Regions from separate parts of the Actinophytocola sp. genome, predicted to be linked through region 4. Evidence: predicted binding sites of a transcription regulator. Region 4 holds the regulator's gene; each other region holds the start of a gene.

Region 1 (5,110 bases), on a different contig from region 4:
TGTGGTGGGCCGCGTTCCTCCGTGCGCTTGGATGGTCAGAGGAGTTCCAGCTGCTCCTGGTGGACCGCGGTCGCCTGTTCCGGGATCGAGACCAGGCTGCCTTCGGGCCAGGTCGGCTCCGTTCGGCGCTCACGGGACTCCTTGGGTGCCAGGCCATGGCGGCGTAACAGGGGGCCCACCCGGCGGCCGAGCCAGCGGCGGTAGCGGATGTCGGCGTTGGCGCCGCGGGCATAGATCTGGCGATAGCTCGGAACCAGCTCAGGATGCTCGCTCGCCAGCCACGTGGCGAACCACTCGCGTGCACCGGGACGCAGGTGTAGCGGCAGCACCGTGGCGCCAGTGGCTCCGGTGTCGGCGATGGCCGCGAACAGGGATTCCAGTTGCTCGACGGAATCGGTCAGGCCCGGGAGGACCGGCGCGACGAACACACCGCACGGCAAGCCCGCCTCGGTGATCTTGCGAACCAGCTCCAGCCGAGCCTGCGGGCTCGCGGTACCCGGCTCGAGGCTGCGTTGCAGCTCCCGGTCCGCGAGTGCGATCGACACGCCGAGACCGACCGGCACGTCCTTGCTGACCTCCGCCAGCAGCGGCAGGTCGCGCGAGAGCACCGTGCCCTTCGTGAGGATGTTGAACGGCGTGCCGCTGTCGGCCAGCGCGCGGATGATCCCGGGCATCAGGGCATACCGACCCTCGGCCCGCTGGTAGGGGTCCGTGTTGGTGCCCATCGCCACGTGTTCGTGGGTCCAGCGCGGCGAGCGCAGCTGGGCGGTGAGCACCTCGACGGCGTTGACCTTGACGATCACCTGGGTGTCGAAGTCGTGGCCGGCGTCCAGGTCGAGGTAGGTGTGCGAGTTGCGGGCGAAGCAGTTGTGGCTCACCACGCCGTTCGCGATGAAGTCGCCGGTGCCCGTCGTGATGTCGAACAGCGGCAGCTCCAGCCCGAGCGGTTCGACGGTCTCGACGCCGAGCCGCGCGGCGGCACGTACCGCGACACCGGTCAGCTCGCCGGCGCCGGTACGAGCCGGCTCGACGGCGTGCAGGAACCGCAGGTGCTCGGACAAGCCGCCGGTGAGCCGGATCCGCTGCACGCCGCTGCGCCGGCCGAGGTCGTCGAGCGCGAACCGGAAGTCCAGTCGCAGCAACGCATCGCTGATCATCCCGACGTTCGCCCGGCTCGTACGCGCGACCCGCAGGTGGCCACGGCCGAACTCACCTTCCACATCGAACACCGCGGCGAGGTAGCCCCGGTGCCACTCCTCGCTCGGCACAAGGGGTACCTCGATCGGCAGGCTGATCGGCTCGTCGCCGGTGAGGTACTCCCGGGCACGCTCGAGCACCCTGCGGTCGGCCGGCTCACCGGACCCGCTCGCGATCCCGGAGAGGTACCCGCAGCGGTAGTCGAGAAGCCCCTTCGGCGCCGCCGCGAACCCGCCGGTGCCCACCAGCTTGTCGCCCGCGGTGAGGACCGTCCGGCGCCTCGCCTCGCACTCCGCCACGTGCCGCCAGCCGCGGTCGGTGAGGAACCGGTGGTCGCCGCTCGTGATCAGCTGGGTTCCGTCGGCGAGAGTGAGCCGGTACGCCGGCTTGACCGTGGACCAGTGCGCGAGAACGCGAGTCGTCACGTACCGGCGGCGGTTGCCGCGGCGTTCGGTGCCGTAGATCCGGTCGCCGACCTCGAGCTCGCCGAGCGGCCGGGTGCGGCCGTCGGCCATCAGGATCGGCGTGTCGCCCGCGAGGCAGTACCGGCAGGCGTGACTACACCCGCGGTACGGGTTGATCGTCCAGCGGAACGGCATCGGCGACTGGCCGGGCACCTTGTTCAGCACCGATCTGGCGTGCACCTCGTGGAACACCATGCCGGCGAACTCGGGTGTTCGAACGCTGCGAACCAGGCCTGGCAGGCCAGGTAGGGTTTGCTGTTGTTGCTGGTCGACACGTTGGCTTTCCCATCGCACGATCGCTAGTCGAACACACGTTCGATGACGTGTCAATCGAGATCACTCAGCCGAGCGACGACTCCACGAATTGTCAGACTCCGGGTCTAGCGTGCCTGGCATGACGACCACCCCGCCCCGTCGACGAGTGACCGACATCGTCGCCAAACTGCCCGAGGCGACGTGTACCGGCGACCGCCACCTCTGCCTCGCCGTGCGCGGGAAGACGTTCGGCTACTTCCTCGACGACCACCACGGCGACGGCATCGTCGGCGTGGCGCTGAAGGCCGCCGCCGGTGAGCAGGAGGCCCTGGTGCGGTCGGATCCCCAGCGCTACTACGTGCCCGCCTACCTCGGGCACCGGGGCTGGGTCGGGATGCGGCTGGACGTGGGCGAGATCGACTGGTCCGAGGTACGCGAGCTGCTCACCGACGCGTACCGATTACAGGCGCCCCGCCGACTCGTCGCGCAGTTGGAGGGCTAGCGTCGCGACCTCACGGGCGCAGCCCCACGACAGGCTGACGCCGTTGCCGCCGTGCCCGTAGTTGTGCACCACGTGGGCGTCGCCGAGCCGCTCGACCTCCACCCGCACGGCCGACCGCACCGGGCGTATGCCCGTCTCGATGTCGATGACCTCGGCGTCGTGCAGCCGTGGCTCGACCGCGCGGACCCGGCTCAGGATCCGCTCGGTGAGATCCGGGTCGGGCGTGCGGTCCGTGCGGCCGGCGATCCTGACGCCGCCGCAGACCACGCGGGTGGGGTGCGGGAAGAAGCTGGTCCACTCGTCGGTCATGGCCAGCTCCATGAACAACACGTCGAGCCCGGGGTTGGACAGGATGACGTGCTGGCCGAACACCGGCTCCAACTCGGCGTCGTCGACGAGGTCGCGCGAGCCGAGGCCGGTGCAGTTGATCACCACGGGCGCGGCACCGGCGGCCTCGTCGAGCGACCGGACGGTCCGTTCCTCGAGCTCGACACCGAGCTCGGTCAGCCGGCCGGCGAGGTGGTCGAGGTAGCGGGGCATGTCGACCAGCGGCATGGTGGCGCGGGACCCGCCGCCGAAGCCCGGCGGCACCTCGTCCACGCCGGCCGGCCTCAGGTCGGGGATGGAGCGGGCCTGCGGCGGGATCTCCGCGGTGGACGCGGGCCCGCCGACGGTCAACGCCGGCGCCATCCGCACACCGGTGGCCGGATCGCGGGCGAGCGCGACGAAGTCCTCGAGAGATCGGTTGGTCCAGCTCATGGTCTTGGCCATGGGCTCCAGAAAGGAGGGACCCCACAAGGCGCCCGCGACGACCGAGGTGGTCGAGTGCGGCGGTTCGGCCGACCACACCTGGACCGCCCAGCCCGCCTCGGCCAGGCAGGCGGCGGTGGTCAGCCCGCTCACCCCGGCGCCGACCACCACCGCCTGCTCTGCTCGCGTCACCACGCCACGATAACGCCGGCAGGCCAACGGGAGGTGGGCACGGAAGGGAGGGGCATCAGGAACCGGGCGACGGCTCGGGCGGGGCGGTGTAGGCGGCCGTCGTTCGGTCCGCGGCGGCTCGGGCCGCGGCCTCGTCGTCGCCGGCGGCGACTGTCGCCTCGTACCAGCGTTCGCTGCTCAGGGCGACGAACTCGCGGTACTCGTCGGTGGCCTGCCAGGCCGTCACGGCCTCGAGGTCCATCGGCGGTGCGCCGGTCAGATGCCGGGCCAGGCCGTACAAGCCCAGGTCCCAGCCGATGCCGACCGCTCCGGGGCCGAACTCCGCCCAGCGCTCGTCGTCGACGTGGGCGACGTGGTCCAGCTCGAGCCTGGCCTTGCCGCCCGGCTCCGGCAGGATCCGCACATCGATCCAGCTGACCTCGCCGCCGTACTCCCACGTCGCGGAGAAGCTCTTGGGCGGGTCGCACTGCTCGATGGTGCCCTCGGCGTTGCCCTCGAGCTGGTAGCGGCCGCCGAGCCGCAGCTCGCCCGAGACGGGTAGGAACCAGCGGACGATGCGGGTCGGGTTGGTGCACGCATCCCAGAGGTCGTCCGGCTCCGTGTCGTATGCCTGGCTGACCATCACGACCCGCGCCTCGCCCGCCTCGAGCACTCGTGAGCCGACCTGCCTGCGCACGGCGTTGACCTGGTGGGCAACCTCGACCATCTCTGAACTCCCCTCATCGACAGGAGAGCAAGCTATCAACGAGAACTTATATAAGTCAACTCTTCAAAAACAGGCGGCCTGCGGCAGGTCCCCCGGCTCGGCGGCCGTCCAGGCGAGCGGGTCGGGACCCAGCGCCGCGAGCTGGTCCACCTGCTCCCGACACCACGGCGAGACGGCCAACTCCCCGCCCCTCACCATGCTCACGAACAGCGGCCATGACACCCACCCCGACTCGTCAACCTCGGCGGGCGCCGGCCGCGGCTCGGTGTCGGCGACCGCGCGGAACACCGGGCACAGCTCGTTCTCCACGACCCCGTTCGGCATCACCGCGCGGTACCGGAACCGCGGCAGCAGCAGGTCGACCGATGACACGGCCAGATCCAGCTCGTCTCGCAGCCGCCGCGTCACCGCGCTCGCGAACGGCTCCCCGGGGGCCGGGTGCCCGCAGCAGGAGTTGGTGACCACTCCCGGCCACGTCCTCTTCGCCCGCGCCCGCCGCGTCACCAGCAATGCGCCGGCCGGGTCGAACACGTAGCACGAGAACGCCAGGTGCAGCGGGGTGTCCCGGTCGTGCACCGTCGCCTTGTCCGCGGTGCCGATCCCCCGCCCTCGCTCGTCGAGCAGGACCACCTGTTCCATCGCGCCTCCTCACGCGGCGACAACCGAGGAGACCAGCATGCCCGGCCCCGCCCGGCGGCGCCTCATAGGTCCATTGACGTCCCGTCCAGCGGGACCTCGACGCCGGCGTCACGCACCGCGCGGTACTCCGGCGAGTCGTGGTCGAGCAGCGGGTTCGTGTTGTTCAGATGCGTGTACATCCACCGCGTCCCGGACGCCGCATGCTCCCGGATCCGCCTCAGGCTCCCGTCCGGCCCCTCGATCGGCACATGCCCCATCGCCCGCTGCGCGGCGGAGCTCGTGCCGGTCCCGGCCATCTCGCCAGCGGCGAAGAACGTCCCGTCCAGCAGCACGCAGCTCGCCCCGTCGACGAACTCGTCGAAGCACGCGGGCCAGGTGGCCAGGCACGGCGCGTACACCAGCGAG
Region 2 (5,110 bases), on a different contig from region 4:
CCCGGTGCCGATCGAGGTGGCCTGCGCCTGCATCGCCTTGGCCGCGTTCGCGGGGGTCGCGGTGCCCTTGGCGATCTTCTCGAGCTCGGTGTCCACGCCCGCGGCGATCTGCTCCCACGTCGGGATCGCGGGCGGCGCCTTGGCCTTGTTCAGCTGGTCGCCGAACGTCTTCAGCAGCTCGTCGCCGGCGAGCGTCTCGTCCTCCCACGCGGCCTGCACCGCGGGCAGGTCCTTGACCGTGTCGTACCACTTGACCTGGACCTCGGGCCGCATCAGGTACGACACGAACTTCCAGGCGGCGTCCCGGTTGTCGCTGTTCTTGAACACCGACATGTTGCTGCCGCCGATGAACGAGGTCACGTCGCCGGACTCGTTCGGCATGGGCCACACGTCGTACTTGCCCTCGCCGCCGAGCTCGTCGAGCAGGCCGATGTGCCACGGGCCGGACACGATCGCGGCGATCTCGCCGCTGAGCAGCCTCGGCTCCTGCTCGCCCTCGTCCAGCCTGTTCTTCGAGGACAGTCCCTCCTGGTAGAAGGACTGGTAGTACTCGTACGCCTCGATCGCCTCGGGGGAGTCGAGGGTGAACTGCTCGCCGTTCCAGATGTCGCCGCCGTTCTGCCAGACGAACGGCATCACGGTCTGCCAGGAGCCGGTCTGCCCGGGCTGCAGGTAGAGACCTTGCTCGGCGCCGCCCTTGGCCTGCATGTCCTTGGCCGCCTGCTTCAGCGAGTCCCAGTCCCGCGGTGGCTCGGTGACGCCGGCCTTCGCCGCGACGGCCTTGTTCACGTACAGCGCGCGGGTCTCGACGTACCACGGCACGCTGTAGGAGGTGCCGTCCACGACACCGGTCTCCCACGCGCCGGGGAAGAAGTCCTCCTCCCGCACGAAGTCCGGTGGTACGACGTCGAGCGCGCCGGTCTTGGCGAACTCGCCGATCCAGGTCGTGCCGAGCATCGTCACGTCCGGCGTCTCCTGGCCGGCGATCGCGGCCGAGATCTTGTTGTGCGCCCCGTCCCACGGCACGGCGGTGACCGACACCTTGGCGTCGGGGTTCTCCTTCATGAAGTCGTCGGCGAGCACGGAGAGCTTCTCGCCCTCGGTGCCCATCGCCCACACGGTGATCTCGCCGGTCGCCTTGCCCTGCGCGACCTTCTCCCCCTGGTCGGCCTGGTCCTCCCCGGAGTCGCGGCCGCAGGCCGATGCGGCCAGTGCCACCGCGGTCACGGCGGCGAGCAGAACGGTCCGCCTGTCTGGTCGAGTCATGCTGTCCTCCGGTTACTTCTCGTGGGGACCGCAGCTGGTCCGGATCACCAGCCGGGTGGGCAGTACTTCGCGGCGGATTCCGGGTGCGGTGCCGGAGATCCGTTGGTCGAGCCAGCGGGCGGCGGTGGCGCCGAGCTCGCGCATGGACTGGTGGACGGTCGTCAGCCGCGCGTAGTCGGCGGCCATGATGTCGTCCCAGCCGGTGATCGCGAGGTCGTCTGGCACGGTCAGGCCCAGGTCCTCGGCGGCCCGCAGCGCGCCGAGGGCGACCTCGTCGTTGGCGCAGACCAGCGCCTCCGGGCGGGACTGCTTGCGGAGGGTCTCCCGCGCCGCGGTGTATCCGGCCTTCACGTCGAACGCGCAGCGCACCGGCTTCGCCGGTACGTCCAGCCCGCCCTCGGTGAGCGCGGCGACGAACCCGGCGTGGCGGCCGGAGACGTCGGGGGACTGGTCGGGGTCGCCGAGGAACTCGTACCGGCGGTAGCCGTGCCCGATCAGGTGCGCGGTGACCGCACGCGCGCTGTCCTCGTTGTCGGCGGTGACCGTGTCCACCAGCCCGACGGGTGGCCGGGCGAGCAGGACCAGCGGCAGCCCGGTGTCGGCGATCCGCGCCACCGTCGCGTCGCTGACCGTCCGGCCCATGATCACCATGCCGTCGACCCGGCCGGCCAGCTCGTGCACGAGGTCGGCCGCGTTCGGTCGGCCCTGCGTGGCGAGGATCAGCACGCTGCGGCCGAGCTCGGCGACGACCTCCTCGTAGCCGAGGACGACCTCGGCGTAGTAAGGCCCGGCCAGGTCGGGGAAGACGATGCCGTTGGCCGCGTGCTGCCCCTCGGCCAGCGCTCGGCCGGCACGGCTGGGCCGGAACCGCAGCTCCTCGGCCACCCGCTGGACGTGGCGCCGGGTGGACGGCGCGACGAGCTCGGAGTCCCGTAACGCCCGCGACACGGTGGCGATCGACACGCCCGCGCGATTGGCCACCTCGTAGATGGTGACCGGCCGGCGCTCGCGTGCGGGCATGGCTGCCTTCCGTCGTTGGAAGCGCTTACATTTCCGTTGTGGACTTTTTTAACACAGGTGTCAAGGCGCCGGTTCGGTGAAGCGCTTTCACTGCGTCGGTCGGGTTAGCGCGGGGGCCCGTTCGGACCTCCCGCCGGCCTTGTCGCGGGTGTCGCTGCGTGGTCGGGGAGGTTCCGGCCCCTAAAGTCGAACTGATGTTCTCGGGAGCCGAAGCGATGCGTGTGTTGGGGGTGGACCCCGGACTGACCCGGTGCGGCATCGCCGTCGTCGACGGAGGTGCCGGGCGGAACCTCCGGTGCGTCGAGGCCTCCGTGATCCGCACGCCCGCGGACGCGGAGCTGTCCACCCGGCTGCTCGCCGTAGCCGACGAGGTCGAGGCGTGGCTCGACCGGCACCGGCCCGACGTCGTCGCCGTGGAGCGGGTGTTCAGCCAGTACAACGTGCGCACCGCGATGGGCACCGCGCAGGCCGGCGGGGTCGTCGCGCTGGCTGCCGCGCGCCGCGGGCTGCCGGTCACCTTTCACACGCCCAGCGAGGTCAAGGCCGCGGTGACCGGGTCGGGCCGAGCGGACAAGGCCCAGGTCACCATCATGGTCACCCGGCTGCTCGGGCTCGCGGAGGCGCCCCGGCCGGCCGACGCGGCGGACGCGCTCGCGCTCGCCATCTGTCACATCTGGCGCATGCCCATGCGCGCCCGGCTCGCCGAGGCCGAGGCGAAGGCGGCCGAGCTGGCGCGGCGGCACAAGGCCCGGCTCGCCGAGGCCGCGAAAGGAAAGCGATGATCTCGTCGGTACGCGGGCAGGTGCTCTCGATCGGGCTGGACCACGCCGTGATCGAGGTCGGCGGTGTCGGGCTGGCCGTGCGGGCGACGCCCGCGTCGCTCGCGACCATGCGCACGGGCACCGAGGCCGTGCTCGCCACCTCCCTCATCGTCCGCGAGGACTCTCTGACGCTGTACGGGTTCGCCGACACCGAGGCGCGTGACCTGTTCGGGCTGCTGCAGACCGTCTCGGGCATCGGGCCGCGGATCGCCATGGCGACGCTCGCGGTGCTCGACCCGGCGCAGCTGCGTGCCGCGCTCGCCGACGGCAACCTCACGGTGCTCACCCAGGTGCCCGGCATCGGCCGCAAGGGCGCCGAGCGGCTGGTCATCGAGCTGCGCGACAAGGTCGGCGCGCTGCCGGCGAACACGGCCGGGGCCGCGCCCACGCGGAACGGCGACGTGCGTGGTTCGGTCGTGGAAGCGTTGGTGGGCCTCGGTTTCGCGGCCAAGCAGGCCGAGCAGGCGGTCGACGGGGTGCTCGGGGGCAACGGCGGGGGCAACGGGCACGGCGACCAGTCGACCGTCCTGCGCCAGGCGCTGACCACCCTGGGCAGCAAGCGGTAGCGGGTCATGCACGATGAGCGGGTGACGGATCCGGCGGCCGAGGACGAGCCGCTCTCCCCGCTCGTGCAGCCGGGGGAGCGGGATGACGAGTCGACGCTGCGGCCGCGCACGCTCGGCGAGTTCGTCGGCCAGCCGCGGGTGCGCGAGCAGCTCGAACTGGTCCTGCAAGGCGCGACCCGGCGCGGCAGGCCACCCGACCACGTGTTGCTGTCCGGCCCGCCCGGGCTCGGCAAGACCAGCCTCGCCATGATCATCGCCGCGGAGCTCGGCAGCGCACTGCGCATCACGTCCGGCCCCGCGCTGGAGCGGGCCGGCGACCTCGCCGCGATGCTGTCCAACCTCGTCGAGGGCGACGTCCTGTTCATCGACGAGATCCACCGGATCGCCCGACCCGCCGAGGAGATGCTCTACCTCGCGATGGAGGACTTCCGCGTCGACGTCGTGGTCGGCAAGGGGCCGGGCGCCACCAGCATCCCGCTGGAGATCGCGCCGTTCACGCTGGTCGGCGCCACCACCAGGTCCGGCTCGCTGACCGGGCCGCTGCGCGACCGGTTCGGCTTCACCGCGCACATGGAGTTCTACGCCGCCGACGAGCTGGAGCAGGTGCTGCGGCGGTCGGCGAAGATCTTGGGCGTCGACCTGCGACAGGACGGTGCCGAGGAGATCGCCGGCCGCTCGCGCGGCACACCGCGGATCGCGAACCGCCTGCTCCGGCGGGTGCGTGACTTCGCCGAGGTGCGCGCGGACGGCTCGATCAACCGCGAGATCGCCCGTGCGGCGCTGCGGGTCTACGACGTGGACGAGCTGGGGCTGGACCGGCTGGACCGGGCCGTGCTCGACGCGCTCGTGCGCTCGTTCGGCGGCGGCCCGGTCGGTGTGTCGACGCTGGCTGTCGCGGTCGGGGAGGAGCCCAGTACGGTGGAGGAGGTGTGCGAGCCGTACCTGGTACGGGCGGGCATGCTGGCCAGGACACCGCGAGGTCGAGTCGCGACCGCCGCGGCATGGGCGCATCTGGGGCTGTCGGCCCCGACTAACGCCCCAGGCCGGATTCCGCCTACCCTGTTCGAGAGTGACCCTGCGCACGCCGCAGAGTGAATTCACGACTCCCATGGATGGAGAAACATGGACCTGCTTCCCTTGCTTCTGATGTTCGGGCTGCTCGGCCTCATGATGTACTTCATGAGCCGGCGCCAGCGCAGGGCGCAGGAGCAGCAACGGCAGCTGCAGGACTCGCTGGCCGTCGGTGACCGCGTGATGACCACCTCCGGTCTTTACGGCACCGTCGTCGACGTCTCGAGCGACACGACCATCGGGATCGAGATCGCTCCGGGGCTGGAGACCGAATGGCTGCGTGCCGCCGTGCGCGAGAAGGTCAACCCGGACGTCGAGGACGTCGAGGACGAGCTCGTCGACGAGGTCGACGAGGAGGAGGAGCTC
Region 3 (5,110 bases), on a different contig from region 4:
TCAAGGCGGGTGCGGGCATCCGGGAGGCGAGCGAGGCGCTCGACGCCGACCCCCGGTACCGGATCGCCGGAGTCGAGCCGTTCCGCGAGTGGATGCAGGGGCTCGCCGACCGGGCGCTGGCCGACCTGCGTGGCGTGCACTTCGAGATCCCGGCCGAGATCATGCGACTGGACTGCAAGATCGCGCCGCCGGGCGGGGGTTCCGGCGCGTACTACACGGGCCCGTCGGACGACTTCTCCCGGCCCGGCGCGATGTGGTGGTCGCTGCCGCCGGACAAGGACGAGTTCACCACGTGGCGCGAGGTGAGCATCGTCTACCACGAGGGCGTGCCGGGCCACCACATGCAGATCGCGACCGCGACGTACGAGTTCGCGCGGCTGAACAAGTACCAGCGGCTGCTGGCCTGGGTGCCGGCCTACAGCGAGGGCTGGGCGTTGTACGCGGAGCGGCTGATGCGCGAGTTCGGCTACCTGTCCGACGACGGCAACCTGCTGGGCATGCTGAACGAGAACCTGTTCCGCGCGGCCCGGGTGATCGTCGACATCGGCATGCACCTGCGCCTGGAGATCCCGCGGGGCACGGGTTTCCACGAGGGTGAGCGGTGGACGCCGGAGCTGGGCCTGGAGTTCGTGCTGACCCGCACGATCACCGAGGAGGCCCTGGTCCGCGACGAGATCGACCGCTACCTCGGCTGGCCGGGCCAGGCCCCGGCCTACAAGCTGGGTGAGCGCCTGTGGCTCTCGGCCCGCGACGACGCCCGGGCCCGGGCCGGTTCGTCCTTCGACCTCAAGGAGTTCCACATGCGGGCGCTGCGCATGGGGCAGATGGGCCTGGACACGCTTCGCGAACGCCTGGCCGCGCTGTAGGGCACGAGCTGTCCGCGGCCCCGCAGGCTTTCGTGCCGATCATGTCGGTGCCCGCCAACAGGCCAGCCCATGTTTTGCGGCGGCTGGGTGACAACAGGCTTGTACCGTGGCCTCGTGTTCGGACCCGTTGAGTTCCCTCCAGCTGCGGCAGAAGTGCTGGTCCGCTGCCGTCGCGTCGGCGTGGTCGTGGACTTCGTGCTGCTGCGCGGGACTGACGGGCAGCACGCTCACCGGGCGGCCGCGGTCGTCGGTGTAGCTGAGGCGGCGCCTGGGACGATGCTCGGTGGGCGGTCGAGTGCGGATCGGTCGATCCGGAAACGCTCATCGGGCGCCGGCTGACCCTGGCCGAGTTCTACGGGCCCCGATTCGACCCGGTGACTGGCGCGCTGCGAGCCGAGCAACCTGCCGTCAGGTGCCCGCACGTCATCGACGGCCGAGGATTCGTCGATGCCCTGCTTGACCCGCCGTACGGCCTTGGCCCTGCCCAAGATGGACACTTCAGTCGGCGCGCTCGACACCGAGGCGCTGCTTCGCGACGTCCTATGCACGCCCGGCCGCGATGCCAGGATCTGGCACTGGAACGGAGACCGGTGCCGCTACTTCGACGCCGGCCGGGACCGGTGGGGCGCGTCGGCGTGGACGATCCGCACCAGCCCAACCGAGGTCGTGACCATCGCCGCATCTACGACGGACTGAACGCCGGGCATAACCAATGGGCTGTCGGTCCCCGCCGGTAGGCTGGAAATCGGGGGACCCCCTCGGGGTTGTCCACAATGCGTGTGGCTGTCCACAGATTCGTGAGCGCGGGCAGGTCTTGTCGGTGTCCGCCAGTAGGCTGGTGATCGGGGGGCCGGAGGCCGCCCGCCCTCACAGGCCCTCACAGGGGCAGAGTTCGGCCCAGGACCCCGAACGGGCGCGGATCTCCGGTGAAGCGGTAGTTGCGCAGCACGTCGGTGAAGCACATCCGGTAGTACAGCCGCCACGCCCGCGACGGGCCCTCGGGCGTGGACAGCAGCACCTTGGCGGCCGGCACGTCCGCGAGCAGCCGGCGCAGCAGGTCCTCGCCCACGCCGCGGCCTTGGCCCGCCGGCCGTACGTGCACCTCTGTGAGCTCGAAGTAGTCGTCGAGCCACTCGTCGGCGAACTTCTGGCCGGACCGATCCACGATGCCGCGCCGCACCTGCTCGTGCCACCACTGGCCCGGCGCGCCGTGGTAGCCGTACGCGATCCCGACCAGTGCGTCGTCCGGGTCGATAGCGGCCACGCACCGCCAGCCCGCGCGCAGCATGTGTGCGAGCCACATCGGTGCCCGCTGCTCGGCCGTGCCCATTGGGTAGTGCATCGCGGTGACATACAGCGACAACGCCTCGGGCAGGCGGGCTCGCAGCTCGTTCTGGCTGAGGTCGACGAACCGCTCGACCCGAGGTGGAACCGCGGTCACGACACGTGATTGTCCTCCCCGACCGCCACGTCCGCAGCCATGCCCCCCGTGAGCTCGACCAGCTCCCCGAACGTCGTGGGGAACACGGACTTCGGATGACCCGCCGCGGCCCACACGGCCTCGTGGCCCGCCAGTGCGTTGTCGACGAGCGTGACGATCGGCCGTGGATGCCCGACCGGCGCCACCCCGCCGATCACCTGCCCGGTGTGCTCGCGCACGAACGCCGGATCCGCGCGGCCCACCGAGGTGGCACCGGCCAGCATGGCGAGCCGTGCGGTGTCGGCGCGGTGCGCGCCGGACGTCAGAGCCAGCAGCGGGAAGACCCGATCACCCTGCGTGGCCCGGAAGACCAGGCTGTTCGCGATCGCGCCGACCGGGACGCCCAGGGCCTCGGCGGCCGCCGAGGCGGTACGCACCTCGTCGTCGAGGACGCGGATCCCGTCGGCGGCGGCCGGCAGCCCGGCCTCGCGCAACGCGGCGGAGATCTTGCTGATCGCGGGGTGGTCCAGAGAGCTCATGGGCACATGAGAGCACACCTGTGGCACGGGTCGCCGCCGAAAATCCGGGCCGAGGTTGAGTCTGTCGGTGCCCGGAGTTAAGCTCGAATCGTTCGAACAAACGTTCGAGCACAGCCCGGTGGTGGGGTGGGGGAAGCGCCTCACCACCGGGCGCCGCCGGCTTCCCCACGGCGCGTCGTCACAACCGGTGACGAACTCGGACCGCGAGGAGGCCTCAGGTGACCACAACTCTGGACTACCGCGACAACGAGCCCCTGTCCGTGCCGGAGCCCGCGCTCACCCTGCTGTCCCAGGCCGAGCGGGGGCTCGCTGACGCGGAGGTCGACACCGAGCCGGCGCAACGGTTCGCCCAGGCGTACCTGGCCGCGCTGCGTGCGGCGGCGGCCCTGCTCGCCATGCGCGGGCGCCCGCACCGGGCGCGCTCGCGGCCGATGAGCGTGTGGACGCTGCTCGCCTCGGTGGCGCCCGAGCTGCGCGAGTGGGCGGCGTTCTTCGCGTCCTGCTCGTCCACCCGCGCCTCCGTGCAGGCCGGTATCACGCGCGCGGTCACCGCCCGGTCCGCGGACGACCTCGTACGCCAGTCCGGCCAGTTCCTCGGCCTCGTCACGCGTGCGATCCACGGCTCCACCCCATGACCGGTCGGGCACTGGCCCCGTACGGCCGCTTACTCGAGGTGCTGGAGGTCGAGGGGCAGCTGATGGCGTCGGCGGCACTGGGTGCCGACCCGAACCTGCCGGTGCGTTTCGCCGAGGGCATGACGCTGGGCGAGACGGTCCGGCACGTCGGCAGCGTCTACCGGATGGTGGTGGCGTGGCTGCGCGCCGAGGCCCAGCCGACCCGCTGGCAGCGCGCGCCGGTCCCCGGTCAGTCCTTGGTGGAGTATCTGCGGGCGGGGCATCGCGAGATCCTCACGGAGCTGTCCGCGCACGACCCGGCCGAGGGGGCGCCGACGTGGTGGCCCCTGGACCAGACGTACGGGTTCTGGTACCGCAGGCTGGCGCACGAGAGCGCGGTGCACCGCATCGACGTGCAGCAGGCGGCGGCCACGATGACCGTCGGCGCGTACAGCATCGACGACGAGATCGCGTACGACGGGGTCGACGAGATCCTGTCGCTGTGGTTCACCCACCGGCTCGGCGTGCTCGGGGTGACCAATTCGTGGACGGGCCGGGTCGCCGTGGTCGCCGGCCGCCGGCGGTGGATCGCGCAGATCGCGGCCACCGGCACGGCGTCGTGGCCGGCGGAGCCGGGTGAGCCGGCCGACGCCACGGTCTCCAGCGACCCGGCCGGGATGTACCTGTGGCTGTGGGGCCGCCGCTCGAGCGGCACGGCCACGCCGGACGGCGACCACGCGGGCGTCTCCCAGCTGTGGCACCTGCTGCGGCTCGCGACGCACTGAATTTGTCGGTGCGGTCGGCTAGCGTCCGGATCATGTCCACGCGACTGGTCAATGTGGTCGTCGACGCGGCCGATCCGCCCGCGCTGGCCCGGTTCTGGCGCGATCTGCTCGGCTGGCGGATCAGCCTGGAACTGCCCGACGAGGTCGACCTCCAGGCGCCGGCGGACGACGGCTGGCGGTTCGACCTCGTGTTCGTGCCGGTCACCGAGCCGAAGACGGTGCACAACCGCCTGCACCTCGACCTGGCCAGCGCGTCGGCCGACCAGCAGATGGTCACGCTCGACCGCGCCCTGGACCTCGGCGCCGAGCGTGTCGACGTCGGCCAGCGCAACGTCCCGTGGTTCGTCCTGGCCGACCCCGGTGGCAACGAGTTCTGCGTCCTCGACCCGCGCCCCGAGTACGCCATGACGGGTGCGGTGGCTGCGATCGTCATGGCGGCCGCGGACCCGGCCGGCCTGGCCGAGTTCTGGTCGGCGGCCTCCGGCTGGCCGGTGGTGCGCACGGGTGTCGAGTCCGCCTCGCTGCACGACCCGGACGGCCGCGGCCCGTGGCTGGAGCTGGTCCGCTCCGCGCACCCGCACGAGGTGAAGAATCGGGTCCACCTGGACGTGGCGCCGCACCCGGCCGGCTCGGTGACCGCCGAGGTGGCCCGGCTCGCGGACCTGGGCGCCAGCCAGATCGACATCGGCCAGCGCGACGTCCCCTGGCAGGTCCTGGCCGACCCGGAGAGCAACGAGTTCTGCGTCCTCACCCCTCGCTGACACCCAAACCGTCAGCCCCCGCCCGTAGGCGGGAAATCGGGGACCCCGGTGCGGTAGTCCACAGGCTTTGGCTTGGTGGCGCGGTTTTGTCGGTGTGCGCCGGTAGATTTGAAATCGGGGGTTCT
Region 4 (5,110 bases):
ACCATCACCGGCGGCGCGGTGAGCTCGGACGGGACCGTCGTGGCGGTGCGCACCTACACCGACGCCTACCTCTACGCCGCGCCGGACAAGGACATCGTCAAGGCGCTGAACAGCGAGCCGGTGCGGGTGCCGCTGCCGAACGAGGCGCAGGGCGAGGCGATCGCGTTCGAGCCGGACGGCTCGCTGGTCTCGGCGTCGGAGAGGTCCGGCGAGCCGATCCGCTTCGTGAACGAGGCCCTCGAGCTGGTCGCACCGGCGGCCGCGCCGGCGGAGGAGGAGTCCGAGGCGGAGAAGACGCCGGAGTCGGTCGCCCCCGCGCCGGCGGGCGACCTGGCCAGCAACAACGTGGAGAAGCAGGGGCTGCCGATCGTGCCCGCGGCCGGTGTGGCCATCCTGCTCATGATGGGCGTGCTCGCGTCGCTGCGCTGGCGCACCGCGCGGTCCCGCCGCCGCTTCTACCGCGGTTAGCCGAGGTGTTCGGCCGCGCTCAGCAGCAGTTCCTCGCCGCCGGGCGGTGCGACGAGCTGGAGTCCCACCGGCAGGCCGTCGACCATTCCGGCGGGCACGGACAGCGCGGGCAGGCCTAGCACGCTCCACGGGCTGGTCAGCGACAGCAGCGCGGTGCGGACGTCGATCTCCGTGTCACCGATCCGTCCGGTCCGCGCGCCGACCGGTGGGGCCGGGAGCGGAACCGTGGGCAGCGCCAGCAGGTCGTGGTCGGCGAACAGCGAGCCGATCGTGTCGAGGGCCCGGCGCCGGTCCTCGAGTGCCCGCACGTACTCCCAGCCGCGCACCTCCTCGGCCGCCCGCAGCCGGGCCAGCACCTCCTCGTCGAACAGCTCGGGGGCCCTCGCCACGCGCTCGGCGTGGATCGCGTAGGCGTCGCTGCCGTGGATGGCGCCGTAGATCGACAGCAGCGTCCCGGCGTTCGGCACGGCCACGTCCTCGGCGTGCGGCACCAGCGCACGCGCCGCACGTGTCACGGCGTCGTCGGCCGGGTGGAACGTCTCCGGGGCCACCCAGCCGATCCGCGGCCGCGGCGGCTCGTCAGGCTCCGGTCCGGTGTCGGCCAGTACGCGCCACAGCAGCCGGCAGTCGGCGACCGTCCGGGTGAGCGGGCCGACCGCGTCCAGGGTCGGGGACAGCGGGAAGACGCCGTCGCCCGGGATCGCACCGAAGGTCGGCCGCAGCCCGACGATGCCGCAGCACGCGGCCGGGATACGTACCGAGCCACCGGTGTCCGTGCCGACGGCCAGCGGGACAATGCCCGCGGCCACGGCGACGGCGGACCCCGCGCTGGACCCGCCGGACATGGCCGCCGGGCGGTACGGGTTGCGGGCCGGCCCGGTCGCCGAGCGGTCGCCGGTCGGCCCGTAGGCGAACTCGTGCGTCACGGTCTTGCCGACCACGACCGCGCCGGCCTCCCGCAGCCGGCGCACGCACTCCGCGTCCCGCTCGGGCACGTTGTCGGCGAAGTGCCGCGAGCCCATGGTCGTGCGCAGGCCCGCCGTGTCGACGAGGTCCTTCACCGCGACCGGTATCCCGTGCAGGGGCCCGCGATCCCGGCCGGCGGCGAGTTCGTCGGCAGCACGGCGGGCGGCCCCGCGGGCACCGGCCTCGTCGAGCGTCACGAACGCGTTGAGCGACGGGTCGAGCCGGGCGGCGGCCGCCAGCGCGTGCTCCACCAGGTCGGTGGGCGAGCGCCGGCCGCCCCGCAGCTCATCGGCGAGCTCGGCGACGGTGTGCTCGGTGAAGAAGCCCGCACCCGGTGGCCGCGTCACAACCGCCGCAGGACCGCCACGACCTTGCCGAGGATCGTCGCGTCGTCGCCGGGGATCGGCTCGTAGGCCTCGTTGTGCGGCAACAGCCAGACGTGGCCGTCCTTGCGCTTGAACGTCTTGACGGTCGCCTCGCCCTCGATCATGGCGGCGACGATCTCCCCGTTGTCGGCGGTCGGCTGCTGGCGCACCACGACCCAGTCCTGGTCGGCGATAGCCGCGTCGATCATCGAGTCACCGGCGACGCGCAGCAGGAACAGCGCTCCCTCGCCGACGATCTCCTTCGGCAGCGGGAAGACGTCCTCGACGGCCTCCTCGGCGAGGATCGGCCCACCGGCGGCGATACGACCGAGGACCGGGACGTACGCCGGAGCCGGCATGCTCTCGGCGCTCTCGTCGACCGTGTCCTCGCCGACCAGCGTGGCGGCGCCGACCCCGTCGGCCGGCTCCGGCACGGCGTCGGGCGGCAGCACCCCGATGGCCCGCGGCCGGTTCGGGTCGCGGCGCAGGTAGCCCTTCTGTTCGAGGGCGCGCAGCTGGTAGGCGACGGACGAGGTGGAGGTGAGCCCCACGGCCTCGCCGATCTCCCGGACGCTCGGCGGGTAGCCGAACCGCTCCACCCAGGTGCGGATCACCTCGAGCACCTCGCGCTGCCGGACGGGCAGCTCGGTGTCTTCGCCCCGGTCGAGGTCCGGGAAGCTGCGTAGGTTCCCTTTGAGGGGCTTCCGCTTGGGGACACCCTTGGGTATTCCTCCGGGTTTGCGTGGCACTGCCCTGCCTCCCTGCGCGCCGGTCGTCTGTTCGAACGCCCGGATGTGACTGTCTGTTTCAACTGCGACTTCGACGTTAACCGTCCGCCACGACGAGATCAAACACCTGTTCGACGACACGCCGGACGGTTCTCGTTTTTGTCGGTGGCCCGTGGTACAAATTCGCACGAGGGTTCGATCGAACGACTGTTCGAGCTTCGGGCAGGTGTTCGAACGCGACGGGAGGCAGTCATGAGCGTGGTGGCGCACCGGGCGAAGGAGCAGGCCGAGCGGACGCGGGCGCGTGTTCCGGCCCAGCGCGAGGCTGTCGAGCAGGTCGTTCCCCCGCTGCGCCGCCGGACGCGCCCGGTCGCCCCGCCGACCCGGCGTCGCGTCGTGGGTGCGCCCCGGGTGGTCCCGCGGACGGACTGCGCGCCGAGGCGGCCGCACCTGCCCGTGTCGTGGCTGCTCGCGGTCGCGGCCGTCGTGTGCCTGGCCGTGGTCGGCCTGGGGATGTTGGCGAGCTCGGGGCAGGCCTCGGTGCCGGAGCGGACCACGGTGGTCCGGGTGGAGCCCGGGGAGAGTCTGTGGGAGCTGGCCGGCCGGGTCGCGCCGGGCAGCGACGAGAGCGCGGTGGTCGACCGGATTCGCGAGCTGAACGGCGGCCTGGCGGACGGAGTCACGCCCGGCCAGCCGTTAACCGTCCCGACCGCCGGCTGAACCACGGCCGATCGCGCTGCCACGCGACCCTCGTTCGGCGATGCCCGGAGCCACCCCGACTCCGGCGACTGATGAACCGACGCGAGCTACTCGACGAGCGTCCGCTGCCGCGTACGAGTGTCGCCTGCCTGGTTGACGCCGGATGCCGTTCCCGGCACGGGCGATCACGTTCCCCGAGTGACCCGGACAACATCCCCCTTCCGCATGTCCGCACTTGGGCGACTTGCATCATGTGGCGTCTAGGCATACCGTCGACCCCAACATCTAGTAGTTACAGACTTGTAGTTAGTCCACAGGCTGGGGCAGGTTGTCCACCGGCCATCCACAAGGTGATCACCACGTGGGCTTGGCTGCGAGCGGGCGAGACGACGAGGGGTGATCCTGGATGAAGTGTCCGTTCTGCCGCCATGCGGACTCCAGGGTCGTCGACTCCCGGGAGGTGGACGAAGGCCAGGCCATCCGGCGGCGGCGGTCGTGCGCGAAGTGCAGCCGGCGGTTCACCACGGTCGAGGAGGCGGTCCTCGCGGTGGTAAAGCGCTCCGGCGTCACCGAGCCGTTCAGCCGCGAGAAGGTCGTCACCGGGGTGCGGCGTGCGTGTCAGGGACGCCCCGTCGACGAGGACGCACTGCAACAACTGGCCCAGCTGGTCGAGGAGACGATCCGGTCGACCGGACCGGCCGAGGTGCCGAGCCACGAGGTCGGGCTCGCCATCCTCGGCCCGCTGCGCGAGCTCGACGAGGTCGCCTATCTCCGGTTCGCCAGCGTGTACCGCTCCTTCTCGTCGATCGAGGACTTCGAGAAGGAGATCGCGGGGTTGCGGGGAACACCAGAGGCATGAGGCGGCAACGAATCAGGAACAGGTCGGATCGGACGGTGACGTCAGCGGGGACGTCGGTGTCAGGGGTAGCGAGTAACGAGGGAGAGGGACTGGTCATGACGGAGACTGTCGGCGCTTCGGCGGCGCGGGGCGCCCAGGAGGTGAGCCGGGGGCTCACCGTGCGGCGTGTGCACACCACCGATGGTGTGCACCCGTACGACGAGGTCACCTGGGAGCAGCGCGACGTGGTGATGACCAACTGGCGCGACGGCTCGGTGAACTTCGAGCAGCGGGGCGTGGAGTTCCCCGAGTTCTGGTCGGTCAACGCGACGAACATCGTGACCAGCAAGTACTTCCGGGGCGCGGTGGGCACCCCGGTCCGTGAGCACTCGCTGCGCCAGCTGATCGACCGCGTCGTCAAGACCTATGTGGACGCCGGCACCAAGCACGGCTACTTCGCCACACCGGCCGATGCCGAGGTCTTCTCCCACGAGCTGACCTGGATGCTGCTCCACCAGGTGTTCAGCTTCAACTCGCCGGTCTGGTTCAACGTCGGTACCTCGTCGCCCCAGCAGGTGTCCGCCTGCTTCATCCTCTCCGTCGACGACACGATGGACTCGATCCTGAACTGGTACCGCGAGGAGGGCCTGATCTTCAAGGGCGGCTCCGGCGCCGGGCTGAACCTCTCCCGCATCCGCTCGTCAAAGGAGCTGCTGTCCTCCGGGGGCACCGCGTCCGGCCCGGTCTCCTTCATGCGCGGCGCCGACGCCTCCGCCGGCACGATCAAGTCCGGCGGCGCCACCCGCCGTGCCGCGAAGATGGTCGTGCTCGACGTCGACCACCCGGACGTCGAGGAGTTCATCGAGACCAAGGCCAAGGAGGAGCAGAAGATCCGCGTCCTGCGCGACGCCGGCTTCGACATGGATCTCGGCGGTACCGACATCACCTCGGTGCAGTACCAGAACGCCAACAACTCGATCCGGGTGTCCGACGAGTTCATGCACGCCGTCGAGGGGGCCAACGACTTCGGCCTGCGCGCCCGCACC

What was found. Region 4 encodes LexA, which represses DNA repair genes until DNA is damaged. Its sites were predicted from a motif close to CGAACACGTGTTCG; they were not measured.
Region 1: the regulator LexA is predicted to act here: its motif matches at 1,966-1,979, upstream of ACRDTB_RS27940 (intein-containing Rv2578c family radical SAM protein).
Region 2: the regulator LexA is predicted to act here: its motif matches at 2,474-2,487, upstream of ruvC (crossover junction endodeoxyribonuclease RuvC).
Region 3: the regulator LexA is predicted to act here: its motif matches at 2,919-2,932, upstream of ACRDTB_RS23410 (YbaK/EbsC family protein).

Annotation. Positions count from the first base shown of each region.
Region 1 covers NZ_JBOHGB010000114.1:6,070-11,179, forward strand. Annotated here, with positions in the region: gene ACRDTB_RS27940 (intein-containing Rv2578c family radical SAM protein) at 36-1,955, opposite strand; gene ACRDTB_RS27945 (MmcQ/YjbR family DNA-binding protein) at 2,056-2,418, shown strand; gene ACRDTB_RS27950 (FAD-dependent oxidoreductase) at 2,377-3,360, opposite strand; gene ACRDTB_RS27955 (SRPBCC family protein) at 3,416-4,066, opposite strand; gene idi (isopentenyl-diphosphate Delta-isomerase) at 4,130-4,705, opposite strand; gene pqqB (pyrroloquinoline quinone biosynthesis protein PqqB) at 4,768-5,110, opposite strand, start outside.
Region 2 covers NZ_JBOHGB010000142.1:7,933-13,042, reverse strand. Annotated here, with positions in the region: gene ACRDTB_RS30865 (sugar ABC transporter substrate-binding protein) at 1-1,266, opposite strand, end outside; gene ACRDTB_RS30860 (LacI family DNA-binding transcriptional regulator) at 1,279-2,286, opposite strand; gene ruvC (crossover junction endodeoxyribonuclease RuvC) at 2,502-3,068, shown strand; gene ruvA (Holliday junction branch migration protein RuvA) at 3,065-3,673, shown strand; gene ruvB (Holliday junction branch migration DNA helicase RuvB) at 3,680-4,768, shown strand; gene yajC (preprotein translocase subunit YajC) at 4,796-5,110, shown strand, end outside.
Region 3 covers NZ_JBOHGB010000079.1:26,426-31,535, forward strand. Annotated here, with positions in the region: gene ACRDTB_RS23395 (DUF885 domain-containing protein) at 1-866, shown strand, start outside; gene ACRDTB_RS23400 (hypothetical protein) at 1,356-1,562, shown strand; gene ACRDTB_RS23405 (GNAT family N-acetyltransferase) at 1,744-2,307, opposite strand; gene ACRDTB_RS23410 (YbaK/EbsC family protein) at 2,304-2,825, opposite strand; gene ACRDTB_RS23415 (SAV_6107 family HEPN domain-containing protein) at 3,044-3,460, shown strand; gene ACRDTB_RS23420 (maleylpyruvate isomerase N-terminal domain-containing protein) at 3,457-4,224, shown strand; gene ACRDTB_RS23425 (VOC family protein) at 4,257-4,985, shown strand.
Region 4 covers NZ_JBOHGB010000018.1:24,507-29,616, forward strand. Annotated here, with positions in the region: gene ACRDTB_RS09300 (hypothetical protein) at 1-468, shown strand, start outside; gene ACRDTB_RS09305 (amidase) at 465-1,781, opposite strand; gene lexA (transcriptional repressor LexA) at 1,778-2,443, opposite strand; gene ACRDTB_RS09315 (LysM peptidoglycan-binding domain-containing protein) at 2,780-3,247, shown strand; gene nrdR (transcriptional regulator NrdR) at 3,633-4,085, shown strand; gene ACRDTB_RS09325 (vitamin B12-dependent ribonucleotide reductase) at 4,181-5,110, shown strand, end outside.